4 regions of the Rhizobium sp. BK529 genome follow, and region 1 is predicted to be linked to each of the others. Evidence: predicted binding sites of a transcription regulator. Region 1 holds the regulator's gene; each other region holds the start of a gene.
The links. Region 1 encodes LexA, which represses DNA repair genes until DNA is damaged. Its sites were predicted from a motif close to TGTTCNNNNTGTGTTCNG; they were not measured.
Positions count from the first base shown of each region.

Region 1 (3,099 bases):
GCGCCAGAAACTGGCCCTTCTTGACATTGATAACGCGGCCGGTCTTGGCGGCGGCCACCAAAAGATCCGTCTGGCGGGACAGGAAGGCGGGTATCTGCAGAATATCGACGACCTTGGCCACTTCGACGCATTGTTCTTCATTATGGATGTCAGTCAGAACCGGAATGCCGAGTTCCTTCTTCAGATCGGCAAAGATTTCCAGCCCTTTCTCAAGGCCGACGCCGCGCTTGCTCGACAGGGACGAGCGGTTCGCCTTGTCGAAAGAGGTCTTGTAGACGAGGCCGATGCCGAGCTTGGCGCAAAGCTCCTTCAGGGTCCCGGCAACCATGAACGCGTGATCGCGGCTTTCCAGTTCGCAGGCACCAGCGATCAGCGACAGGCGGCCGGTGTTGGAGAAGGTGACCTTGCCGGCACCCTCGCCGACCGTCACCACGGAATTGGTATTGGTGCTCATGATGTTTCCTCGAAAGCGAAGAGCACGCCCTGGCCGGGCGCGGGCTCCACCAGAATACGGTTGCCCTTGCGTGTATAGGTCACCCCGTTAGCAGCCAAATGCGCTTCTGTCACTGTCCGATCGCCGACAGCAAAGAGGATCGCCCGGCCACGCAGGCCGCGATCCGTATCCGGCGTGACCAAATCGAAATAGGCCTCCAACCCCTCCGGGGTCATCAGACTGATCTTTGCGTTATCGGTGGACACGTCGAGCCCAAAACTCGTTTCCTCGACAGAGGTGGCTTTTACCGTCGCAGTAACGAATTCGCTGAAGGCCGTAGGCTCCGGCGCCCCAAGCACAATTTCGGCAATGCCGGTCACGCCGTTGGCATGCGCCTCCAGCGCACCCCGGTCGGCTGGCAGCGGGTTGATGCGTTCAACGGCGAAGAGGAAGAAATCCGGCGCCCTGAGATCGCCGGCGAAGGCAAGCCGGAAGCCAGCAACGCTTTCGGCATCATCAGGCATTTTTACGGGGCGCTCGAACTGCAACACGGATCCGGCACTGACGCCGCCCTTAACGAATCGAGCATGATCGTGCTTGGCATCCCTTGTACTGAAGGCGATGGCAGACAGTCCCTCGCTGCCGCACCGGAAGCGAAAAGCCTGGTTGCGGGCGGTGAAGACGTTGCCTCTCCGCGCCGTCCTCTCGCTCTCTTCGACACTCGCAACGCCCAACGGCTCGAGGTAGGTTTTGTCCGCGAAGAAAACGCAGGCATTTTCCGTGCCGAAGGGATGACGTGCATCCGGCGCGACGGTGAAGCCCAGTTTGCCCAGCCTTTCGCGTGCGAGCGCAATGTCGGTAACCGGCAAAACGAGATGATCGATCGGATACGTGTCTTGGGTCATCAGCTGCTCTCCTGCCATCGTCAGGATGATGTGCTTCGACAGGCGTTCCGAAGCAAGGCCGGATGGCTTTTCCGGCGATAAAAATAAAATTCTCAGCAGAATGAACAGAAGTTTTACGAAAATTTAGCCACTTGCGGAACACATATGGAACATATAGTGTCTGTTCTGGATTTGTTTCAATACTGGGGTATACGCCATGCTCACGCGCAAACAACAGGAACTTCTTCTTTTCATTCATGAAAGGATGAAGGAATCCGGCGTTCCGCCATCTTTCGACGAGATGAAGGATGCCCTGGATCTGGCATCGAAATCCGGCATTCACCGGCTGATCACCGCGCTCGAAGAACGCGGCTTCATTCGCCGGCTTCCGAACCGGGCGCGTGCGCTCGAAGTCATCAAATTGCCGGAAGCCTATAACCCGAGCCTGCAGCCGCGGCGCGGCTTTTCGCCAAGCGTCATAGAAGGCAGCCTTGGCAAGCCGCAGCATGTTGCGCCTCCCGCTCCGGCAAAGCCGGCACCTGTTGCCGACAATGGCAATGCCGTCTCCGTGCCGGTCATGGGTCGGATCGCTGCCGGCGTGCCGATCTCGGCAATCCAGAACAACACACACGACATTACCGTTTCCTCCGACATGCTGGGCTCGGGCGAACATTATGCGCTCGAAGTTCGCGGCGACTCGATGATCGAAGCCGGCATCTTCGATGGCGACACGGTCATCATCCGCAACGGCAGCACAGCCAATCCAGGCGATATCGTCGTGGCACTCGTCGATGACGAGGAAGCGACGCTCAAGCGCTTCCGCCGCAAGGGCGCATCGATTGCACTCGAAGCTGCAAACCCTGCCTACGAGACACGCATCTTCCCGCCGGATCGCGTCAAGGTACAGGGCAAACTCGTTGGGCTTATTCGCCGCTATCACTGATCGGTGACGGTCTGTCGTCAGCAAATGTATCGCTGCGCCAATCATAGGCGCGGTGGCGCATCCAGGGTCGCAGTAAGGTATCGAATGCGGTTGCTACCTGCAGCCCCTTATCAGTGAAACGAAGTTCAACTGAACCCGTTTTGCGCAGCGTCTCGCCGGTGAAAAGCATTGCGCCGGAGCGGCAGCGGTCAAACCGCAGGTGAACAGGCGTGACGACGATATCCGCCGTATCGCAGGCAGGTCCGAGATAGGCTGCGTTATTGATGACCGTTAGTTGCTTCCCATTCTTGAGCGAGACTGTACACCAGGCACCCTTCAGGCAGGTGAAGCGCAACGGCGGGCCGGTGGCCACAGCCTGTATCATCACCTCTCTGGATTCATCCAGCTGATCTGGCGAGAACTTCAATCTTTTGCCTTCCGGCGCAGCGGGCGCGTTGGCATCCGTGATCATGATCGGCTTCTGGTGCTCCTCGATCGCAAGTGCCCGCTGCCATTGCTGAAAGATGAAGGAAGGCGGTTTTTCGCGGTTCGAAGCCATCGCCTCACCATCAACGACAGCGACCAAACCGCCGTCTTCGGCGATGGCGACATCAGGTGCAGAGTTTCCCGGCAGCAGCGCAACAGTTAGCGTTGAGGCCGCGACGATCGCCGTTCCGGCGTGCCGCAGCCGGCTTTTGAGCAGCGTCAACAGCAGGAAGCCGAAGACTGCCGTCGGGAAGTACCAGCCGGGCAAACGGCCTACATCTATGTTGCCGCCCCAATCCGATACCGTCTTTGCGATCTTGATCACAAGATCGAGACCGAATCCCGTGATCTGCCAAAGCGGACCGTCGAGGCCG
Region 1 covers NZ_JACIAU010000001.1:1,660,982-1,664,080, forward strand. Annotated here, with positions in the region: gene kdsA (3-deoxy-8-phosphooctulonate synthase) at 1-454, opposite strand, end outside; gene FHX08_RS08370 (VOC family protein) at 451-1,338, opposite strand; gene lexA (transcriptional repressor LexA) at 1,535-2,260, shown strand; gene FHX08_RS08380 (ComEC/Rec2 family competence protein) at 2,241-3,099, opposite strand, start outside.

Region 2 (3,099 bases), 160 kb from region 1:
GATCAGCGCGCCATCCACGTTGTCGACGGCGAGCAACTCGCTGGCATTGCCGGGCTTGACGGAACCGCCATAGAGGACGCGCATACCCTTGCCCTCGTCGCCGAAGCGCAAGATGAGTTCGTCGCGGATGAAGGCGTGGACGATTTCCACATCCTTTGCGGTCGGTGTGAGTCCGGTGCCAATCGCCCAAACGGGTTCGTAGGCAATGACCGTATTGCCAGCCGTTGCCTCTTCCGGCAACGAACCGAAAAGCTGGCGCTTGAGCACCTCGAGTGTCTGATAGCCGTCGCGCTCGTCACCGGTTTCACCGATGCAGACGATTGCAGTCAGATCCGCCTTGTAGGCGGCCTGCGCCTTGGCTCGGATCATATGGTCGGTCTCGGCATGGTCGATGCGCCGCTCCGAATGGCCGACGATCACGTAGGTGCCGAAGCAATCGGCAATCATCTCAGCTGAAATATCGCCGGTATGCGCGCCGCATTCTTTCTGGTGGCAATCCTGCGCGCCGATCGCGAGCGGGCTGTCGGTGGCGAGTGCGGTTGCCACATAAAGCAGCGTCGCCGGCGGGCAGATCAGAGCTTCGACTTTTTCCGACAAGGGGGAACTGACGCCTTGGGCAATCGCCTTGATCTGGTCCAATGAGGCGCGCGTGCCGTTCATCTTCCAGTTCCCCGCCACGAGCGGGCGTATGTCAGGTGTCATGCTGCTCCTCCAAATCCGCATATTCGGGCGGCCTTAGCAAAAGCCTGCAGCAAAGGAAAGCGCCCACGTAACGTCGGGGAAATATGATCGTTTGAAAGTTCCAGACAGCGTCGAATTTGCTCGTTCAGGACGCCAATATCCAGTTCAGCACCTTGCGCCAGTCGATCATGCGGATCGGCGTGCCGTGATTGCCGCTCTCAAAAAGCGTGAAATGCGTGGGGTATTTTGTCTTGTAGAGCTTGTCGAACAGCGACTGCTGATCGGTTGCAGCATAGACTGGATCGCGGCTGCCATGCGCAAACCAGAGCGGCAGCTTTGCTTTGTAGAAGGGGCTTTTCACGAAATCCGGGTCCGAGACACCGCTCATGACCAGCATGCCCTTCAGCCGCTTGACGCTTTCTGCATCGCGCGTGATGCCCCAGCAGATCTGGCTGCCCATCGAAGCACAGCTCAGAATGACGGGGCGGCCGGGAGACTGGACGCTCGCATAGCGGATCAATCCGGCAATCGCCGCGACGCCATTGGCGTCGAAGGTTTTGACGCTCGGCGAATAATAGACGCCGCCATTGCCGGCTGCGAGATTCTTCAGCCGGTTGAAATTGCCGCCGAACGTATAATCGTTGGCGCCGAGCCGCCGGTCGCCGTCGCGGCCGTGGATGAAGATGACCGTGAAGGCGGCATTCTGCGCCGGTCCCACCCTGGTGACATCGAGCCTGACGCCATCGAGGGAGAGTGTCTCATCCGCCTGCAGCTTCTTCACACCGAGAGTGACATATTTCTGCTGCACCCGCTTTTCAGGGATCTGGTCGCGCCCGTTGATGTCGCGCATCTCGTCGTAATCAACGACTTCGAAGGCACCGTCATCGCCCGTCTGCAACACCGTCTGCTTCGAAAACAGATCGTCCTTGTAGGGCGGAAGCGCATCGGCAGCGGCGACGGCCGCGGACAGGAAAAAGGCCGCAATTGCTGTGATTATGGTGCAATGACTTGTGGACATCGGCATCGAGATGGTTCCCAGAGAGCTGCCGCGACTTGCCATTCGTCGCCCGGCAACGCAAATCACATCTTGAAAAGCTCCGCAAATACGGGGCGCGTCGCGTATCGGGGCGCTTTCTGTCAGAATCCCCCTGATTCGCAAACGCGATGCCGAATGCTGATATTGTGGGCCAGCGGCCCTTCACGAGAATAAGATCTGAACGGTTCCATGGAAGATAGCAACGACCTCTTTTCCGGAATGCCCCTGACGCAGAAGCAGGAGGAGGCTGCGAAGCCTGCTGCGCCCGCGGCACCCGCCACCCCTCGCCCGGCGCCTGCGGCTTCGAACGGCGATGATTACGGCGCATCCTCGATCCGCGTGCTGGAAGGTCTGGAACCGGTGCGCATGCGCCCGGGCATGTATATTGGCGGCACCGACGAAAAGGCGCTGCACCACCTCTTTGCCGAAGTCATCGACAACTCGATGGACGAAGCAGTGGCCGGCCATGCCGATTTCATTGATGTCCATCTCGACATCCAGGGCTATCTCACGGTGACAGATAACGGCCGTGGCATTCCAGTCGAAAACCATCCGCAGGTTCCCGGCAAGTCGACACTCGAAGTCATCATGACCAAGCTGCATGCCGGCGGCAAATTCGACGGCAAGGCCTACGAGACCTCGGGCGGTCTGCACGGCGTCGGTGTCTCCGTCGTCAATGCGCTGTCGGATTATCTCGAAGTCGAGGTGGCGCGAAACCGCAAGCTCTATCGTCAGCGCTTCTCGCGCGGCCTGCCGCAGGGCGGGATCGAAGATCTGGGTGACGTGCATAACCGCCGCGGCACCAAGGTTCGCTTCCATCCCGACCCGCAGATCTTTGGCGAGCATGCGAAGTTCGATGCGGGCCGTGTGTTCCGCATGGCTCGCTCCAAGGCCTATCTCTTCGGCGGTGTCGAAATCCGCTGGAGCTGCGATCCAGGCGTGCTTCCGGAAGGATCTGACGTGCCCGACAAGGCCGTCTTCCACTTCCCGGGTGGCTTGAAGGATTATCTGCAGGCGACGATGGGCAAGGAGTTCACGGTCACCCGCGAAATCTTCGCCGGCAAGAGCGAGAAGGTCGCCGGCCACGGCGCGCTGGAATGGGCGATCACCTGGTATGGCGGCGATCCGCAGGTCCACTCCTATTGCAATACGATTCCGACGCCCGAAGGCGGCACGCATGAAGCGGGTCTGCGCGTCGCGCTCACCAAGGGCCTGAAGAGCTATGCAGAGCTGACGCAGAACAAGCGCGCCGCGCAGATCACCACCGATGACGTGATGATCTCCGCGGTCGGCATGCTTTCGGTCTTCATCCGCGAGCCGGAATTCGTTGGCCAGACTAAGGATCGCCTTGCGACCGTCGAAGCTCAGCGCCTCGTCGAAAA
Region 2 covers NZ_JACIAU010000001.1:1,503,766-1,506,864, reverse strand. Annotated here, with positions in the region: gene tpiA (triose-phosphate isomerase) at 1-702, opposite strand, end outside; gene FHX08_RS07665 (alpha/beta hydrolase) at 827-1,705, opposite strand; gene parE (DNA topoisomerase IV subunit B) at 1,907-3,099, shown strand, end outside.
Region 2: the regulator LexA is predicted to act here: its motif matches at 1,884-1,901, upstream of parE (DNA topoisomerase IV subunit B).

Region 3 (3,099 bases), on a different contig from region 1:
CATGGTTCCTCCCTTCGAGGCATCGATCGGTAACGGCGAGCCGCTGCAGGTGCAATATATGGTCGGATCGCGCGCTCGCCAGCGCAACAAGGAGATCTTCGGCCTCCACCCTCGGCAGACGGAAGGCCCAAGCAAGAGCTCGATCTTGTCCGCTGATTGCGTTCCTGGTATGTTCTTGGATATGAATGCGACCGTTTTTCAGTCCGATGCCCCTCTCGACAAGCGCCGGATCGTCGTCAGGCGCAACGGCAGCGATGTGGAGATGGTGGAACTGCCGTGGGGGCTACGAGCCCGCGATGGCCGTGCCCGCGCCGTCAGTGTCGTCCGATCCGAAGGCCGACGGTTCCCGACCCATCGCTGCCTGGTGCCAGCGTCCGAGTTTCGTCACAAGAACTTCAGTTTTTCGCTCGCCGATGGCGACTGGTTCTATTTCGCGGGGATCTGGCGGCCTGCTGCAGAAGATTGGCCTGAGGGCTTTGCGATCCTGACGATCGAGGCAAATCCTGATCTCGCGCCTTACCAAGACCGCCAGATGGCGGTGCTCAGACGGGATCAAAGGATGGCATGGCTCGATGGAAGGGTGCCGGAGGACGAAATCCTGCGCCCGCTACCTGAGGGGACGTTCCGTGTCAAAGATACTTCACGCGCGTCCGATCAGCCGGCGCTGGCAAGCTAGAGCGCCAGTCGCAATTGTGGCTCCGCCTCCGCAGCGCGTTCCAGCGAGGACAAGGTGACGCCGAGCAGGCGGATGCCCTTGCGCGGCGGGAAGATTGGTGCGAGCAGCAGATCGACGATTTCGTCGAGGTCGCCGATCACCGACAGAGGTGCGGAAACCGTCTTGCTGCGGGTGATCTGGTTGAAGTCGGCATATTTGACCTTGAGCGTCACCGTCTTAGCACCGATCCGGTTGGCCTCGCAGTAACCCCAGACCTTTTCGATCAGTGGCTGGAGCCCTTGGCGGGCCAGCTCATAGGCATGAAGGTCCTCGGAGAACGTATCTTCGGCGCCTACCGATTTGCGCACCCGGTCCGGCTTGACCTGGCGCTCGTCAATGCCGCGGGCGATGCCAAAGAAATAGGGTCCGGACTTGCCGAAATTCTGGACAAGGAATTCGAGCGTCTTCTCCTTAAGATCAGCGCCGGTATTAATCCCGAGCCGGCGCATCTTTTCGGCCGTCGCCGGACCCACGCCATGAAACTTCTTGACGGGGAGGGCTTCGACGAAGACCGGCCCGTCTCTCGGTGTGATGACAGCCTGGCCGTTCGGCTTGTTGAGGTCGCTTGCCATCTTGGCGAGGAACTTGTTGTAGGAAATACCGGCCGACGCGTTGAGCCCGGTCACCTGTTTGATCTTGGCCCGAATTTCCGACGCTATCTCGGTGGCGACTGCCATGCCTTTGAGATTTTGCGTGACATCGAGATAGGCCTCGTCGAGCGAGAGCGGCTCGATAAGCGGCGTATATTCGGCAAAGATATCTCGGATCTGCTGCGACACTGTCTTGTAGACGTCGAAGCGCGGCGGCACGAAGATCAGCTCGGGACATTTGCGCTTGGCCGTCACCGACGGCATGGCCGAGTGAACGCCGAAGGCGCGAGCCTCGTAGCTTGCCGCCGCCACCACGCCGCGTGCAGCCGATCCGCCGACGGCGATCGGCTTGCCGCGCAGCTCCGGATTATCGCGTTGCTCGACCGATGCGTAAAATGCATCCATGTCAACATGGACGATTTTCCGGACGGGAAAGGAGCTTACGTTCTGCATTCCAACTTCACGGATTGCGATGGATCGGCTGCAAAAAAATCACGTTGAAACAAAGAGAGAACATAGCAGGGTTCGGGGCGATATCAACGCTTTAATAAGCGCGTGACTGAGGAGCGACCATGAGCCGCCGAAGACGTCGTCGCGCGAGAACATGGCCAGGGACGATGCTGACGAGGAACTGATGACGGCGGGGCCAGCGTTCGGTAGTCTATCGCGTTGTCACCGCTAAACTAAAGATCGGTTGGAGAAAGCGAACGAAGCCGCGCACGACGCCCTCGAATGGGATCGGCGGTTGCGCAAAGCCAAAACGCAAGGTCGCGCCTTGCTCGCTTGCAGACTGAGGAACAAGGTCGGCACCACTCGGTCCGGTCGGGTCCGGTAGATCGGCCGCGAGCCGAGGATAATATCCAACAGCTAGATGCGTTGGTACTGGTCTACCCGGCAGGCTGGCGGCGATAGCGCGCCAGCGCCCGTGCCGCGGAGGGGCTTGGGTCATCTGGGGACAATCCTATAGCGGCCAGCATCAGGAGGCGGGCCTCATGACGCAGCATAGCTTAGTCCCAGAGAAAATCCGGCCCGGTTGTCTGATAGGTCAGCCGCAAGGTCCCGTCAGGCTGAACCACATACCGTTCGAAGACACGGTACCCGAACTGCCCGAGAAAGGTGTTTTTGACGATCGTCCCAGGCTTGTAACGAGAATGGACGACTTTTCCGCCGTAAGTCAGGCTCCCCGGTAAAGGAGTGGGACCCGGTCGCGCTGTGGCCTCTGGCGTGCTGCAGCCGATGACCAATGTAGCGACAAGGAGGATCATCGCACTTGTTGTTGAATGCTTCACCGCCGAGATCCTTGATTAATGACAGACTGTTGTGGTGATCAAACGCATCTTCTCCTTCAACGAACTGCCGGGTAAGGCCGGTGCGGGTACCATCGCCAAATGGCGAGGATTTGCTCTTCAACCGACAGTTCCATGAACTTCGCCTGATGATGAAAGTTCCCGAGCGGGACCGCACGCGCACGCAGTTTGAGGGTACGTCACCAACCTCCGGTCGCTGCGACACCTGCCAAGGCGGAAGTTCAGCAATTTCCGTGGGTATCGAGCTCTGAGAAGCGAAACCACCAGCCGCCAGACGCGTTGTGATGCTTTAGAGAACGTTATCAGGAGAGAGCCAATGGGCGACGACAGCACGACGACAATCCGAGCCACGTTCGAAACACGGGAAGCGACCGATATTGCGGTCGAGCATCTGGTTCAGCAGTATGGCATCTCGCGCCCTGACATCTTCATCGAGCCCGCCGCCGGCCGCAATTCCGCCGGCTTGGTGCCCTCGGGGGGCGACGCC
Region 3 covers NZ_JACIAU010000009.1:33,099-36,197, reverse strand. Annotated here, with positions in the region: gene FHX08_RS31125 (SOS response-associated peptidase family protein) at 1-3, opposite strand, end outside; gene FHX08_RS31120 (SOS response-associated peptidase family protein) at 182-676, shown strand; gene dinB (DNA polymerase IV) at 673-1,758, opposite strand; gene FHX08_RS31110 (hypothetical protein) at 2,313-2,570, opposite strand; gene FHX08_RS31105 (hypothetical protein) at 2,929-3,099, shown strand, end outside.
Region 3: the regulator LexA is predicted to act here: its motif matches at 1,804-1,821, upstream of dinB (DNA polymerase IV).

Region 4 (3,099 bases), 1.1 Mb from region 1:
CCGAGAGCAGCATGAAGAGCAGGCCGAACGTCACCTCGGCAGCAGCGGGATGGCGTGTGGAACTCATGCTCGTCATCTCAGGTCCTTTCGCTAGGGACCGTGCGGAGGGCCTCGTCGCACCAGCCGGCGAAATCCGAGATTGCCGATTGCGCGCCGATCTCGTTCAGGGTTTCGTGCCGCATGTCCTGATATATCTCCGTGCTGATACGAGAGAAGCCCCGGCTTTTCAAATGCTTTGACAGCCAGAGAATGGCTTTTCCCTTAGATGTTGCCGGATCCTTGCCGCCGCCGACCAGGTGGATCGGCAGCTCTTTCGGCAGCTTTTCAAGCTGTTCCTTCTCGATGCCGCGGAAGGTGAGGGCAAAGACGTCGAGCCAGAGCGACACGGACGCATCAAAGCCGCAGAGCGGATCGGCAATATAGGCATCGACCTCGGCTGGATTGCACGACAGCCAATCGAATTCCGTGCGGTGATCGGAAATGGATTTGCCCCAGGCGGAAAATGTCAGCCTTGGCAGCATGTCGCTCGGCACATCCGAGCCCTTCAGCATGCGCTCTCCAAGCAGGATCGCCTGTGCGAGGCGACCGGAAAGACCAACCGCGAAATTCGAATTCCAGACGGCAAGCGCTGCGAAGCGGCCGGGAAGATCGGCCGCGGCATTCAGCGCGATCAGGCCGCCCATGGAATGGCCAAGGAGGATGACCGGAAGGCCGGGATGGCGGGACGTGACAAAGTCGTGTACCGCGGCGATATCGCTGACGACGTGCTCGATGCCATCCCGTCTCGCGAAGCGGCCGAGTGGCGCGTCGGCTGCGGTCGTCTCGCCATGGCCGCGATGATCATGCGCATAGACGTGACAGCCTCTTGCGGCCATGGCTTCGGCAAAGCGCCAGTAGCGACGGGAATGTTCGGCAAGCCCGTGCGAAATCATCAGGATAGCCCGCGCTAGTCCCTCCGCGGGCTGATGATGACAGGCAAGCGAAGCCCCGGCGTTTTCAAGCCGCAACGTCTCGGAAAACATGCATTCCTCCTCCGCCCAAAAAGACCAGATATCCAGGCAAATGCAACATTGTGGTTTCGCTCATGCATGAAAGCGTGTTTTTACCTACGATTCAGGGTTGCGTATTCTTCGGCTTCATGCTTGTTTGTTCCTGTAATGTTCTTTGTCGGGGCTATCAATGGGCAAGTTATTTCTCTCGGTTTCCATCCTGTTTCTCTCGCTGTCGTCAATCGGTTCCGTTTCCGCGCAGGAAAGCGGGCGCACACGCTTCATCCTTGCTGCAAGCTGGCAGCCGGCATTCTGCCAGACCAACCAGAAGAAGGCCGAATGCGCCACCCAGAGCGGTGACCGCTATGATGCCACCAATTTTTCCCTCCACGGCCTCTGGCCGATGCGCCAGGACTATTGCGGCGTACCTGATGATCAGAAGGCTGCCGATAAGGACAGCGACTGGAAGAGCCTGCCGGCCGTGACGCTCTCGGCCGAGACGAAGGCTGCGCTCGACAAGGCGATGCCGGGTACGCAATCGGGGCTCGAGCGGCATGAATGGATTAAGCACGGCACGTGCACGAAGATGAGTGCCGACGACTATTTCGCCACCGCCGTTCACCTGATCGACGATCTTAATGCTTCGGCAGTGCGCGATCTATTTGCCGCCAATGTCGGCAAGGTGCTGAAGGCCGACGCGATAAAGGCGGCCTTCGACAAAAGCTTTGGCGCCGGCGCCAGCGAGCGTGTGAAGATGAGCTGCCGCCGCGTCGGCAACAAGCGCGTGATCAGCGAGTTGACGATCGGGCTTTCGCAGGATGCCGTTTCAGCCTCTGCGAACGAGGAGGGGCTGGGCGGCCTGATCCAGGGAGCGGGACAGACTTCCTTCGGCTGCGACGAAGGCCTGGTGGACGCTGCCGGTTTCTGACGGGAAACATGCCGAAATCCTGACGAAACAGGGTTTCGGCGTTGCCCGCGGGCGTGGTTTCGCCTACATAGCGGCCACGATTTGAAGTTTCCGCCCGGAGCACCCCAGTATGGCACGTCAGTTCATCTACCACATGTCCGGCCTCAACAAGGCCTATGGCAACAAGAAGATCCTCGAGAACATCCATCTTTCCTTCTATCCCGATGCCAAGATCGGTATTCTGGGTCCGAACGGTGCGGGTAAGTCCACCGTGCTGCGCATCATCGCCGGCCGGGACAAGGAATATACGGGTGAAGCCTGGCTCGCCGAAGGCGCGACGGTCGGCTACCTCGAGCAGGAACCGCAGCTCGATCCGAACAAGACTGTGTTCGAAAACGTCATGGAAGGCGTCGCCTCCAAGACGGCGATCGTGGATCGCTATAACGAGCTGATGATGAACTATTCCGACGAGACGGCGGAAGAGGGCGCAAAGCTTCAGGACATCATCGACAGCCAGAACCTGTGGGATCTGGAAAGCCAGGTCGAAATGGCCATGGAAGCCCTGCGCTGCCCTCCGCGCGATGCCGATGTCACGACGCTGTCGGGTGGTGAGCGTCGCCGTGTCGCGCTTTGCCGTCTGCTGCTGTCGCAGCCGGATCTGCTGCTGCTTGACGAACCGACCAACCATCTGGACGCCGAAACCATCGCCTGGCTCGAAAAGCACCTGCGCGACTATCCGGGCGCCGTGATGATGATCACCCACGACCGCTACTTCCTGGATAACGTCACCGGCTGGATCCTGGAGCTCGACCGCGGCCGCGGCATTCCTTACGAAGGAAACTACTCGGCTTATCTGCAGGCGAAGGCCAAGCGCATGCTGCAGGAAAACCGCGAAGAAGCATCACGCCAGAAGGCGATCAGCCGCGAACAGGAATGGATCGCTTCGAGCCCGAAGGCTCGTCAGGCCAAGTCTAAGGCGCGTATCAAGTCCTACGAGCAGCTGGTAGAAGCCGCCGAAAAGCAGCGTCCCGGCGACGCTCAGATCATCATCCCGGTCAGCGAGCGTCTCGGCCAGGTGGTCATCGAGATGGAAGGCATCACCAAGGGCTTCGAAGGTCGCACGCTGATCAACGATCTGTCGATCAAGCTGCCGCCGGGCGGCATCGTTGGCATCATCGGCCCGAACGGCGCTGGCAAGACGAC
Region 4 covers NZ_JACIAU010000001.1:561,903-565,001, forward strand. Annotated here, with positions in the region: gene FHX08_RS02765 (DMT family transporter) at 1-76, opposite strand, end outside; gene FHX08_RS02770 (alpha/beta fold hydrolase) at 78-1,022, opposite strand; gene FHX08_RS02775 (ribonuclease T2 family protein) at 1,180-1,917, shown strand; gene ettA (energy-dependent translational throttle protein EttA) at 2,027-3,099, shown strand, end outside.
Region 4: the regulator LexA is predicted to act here: its motif matches at 1,148-1,165, upstream of FHX08_RS02775 (ribonuclease T2 family protein).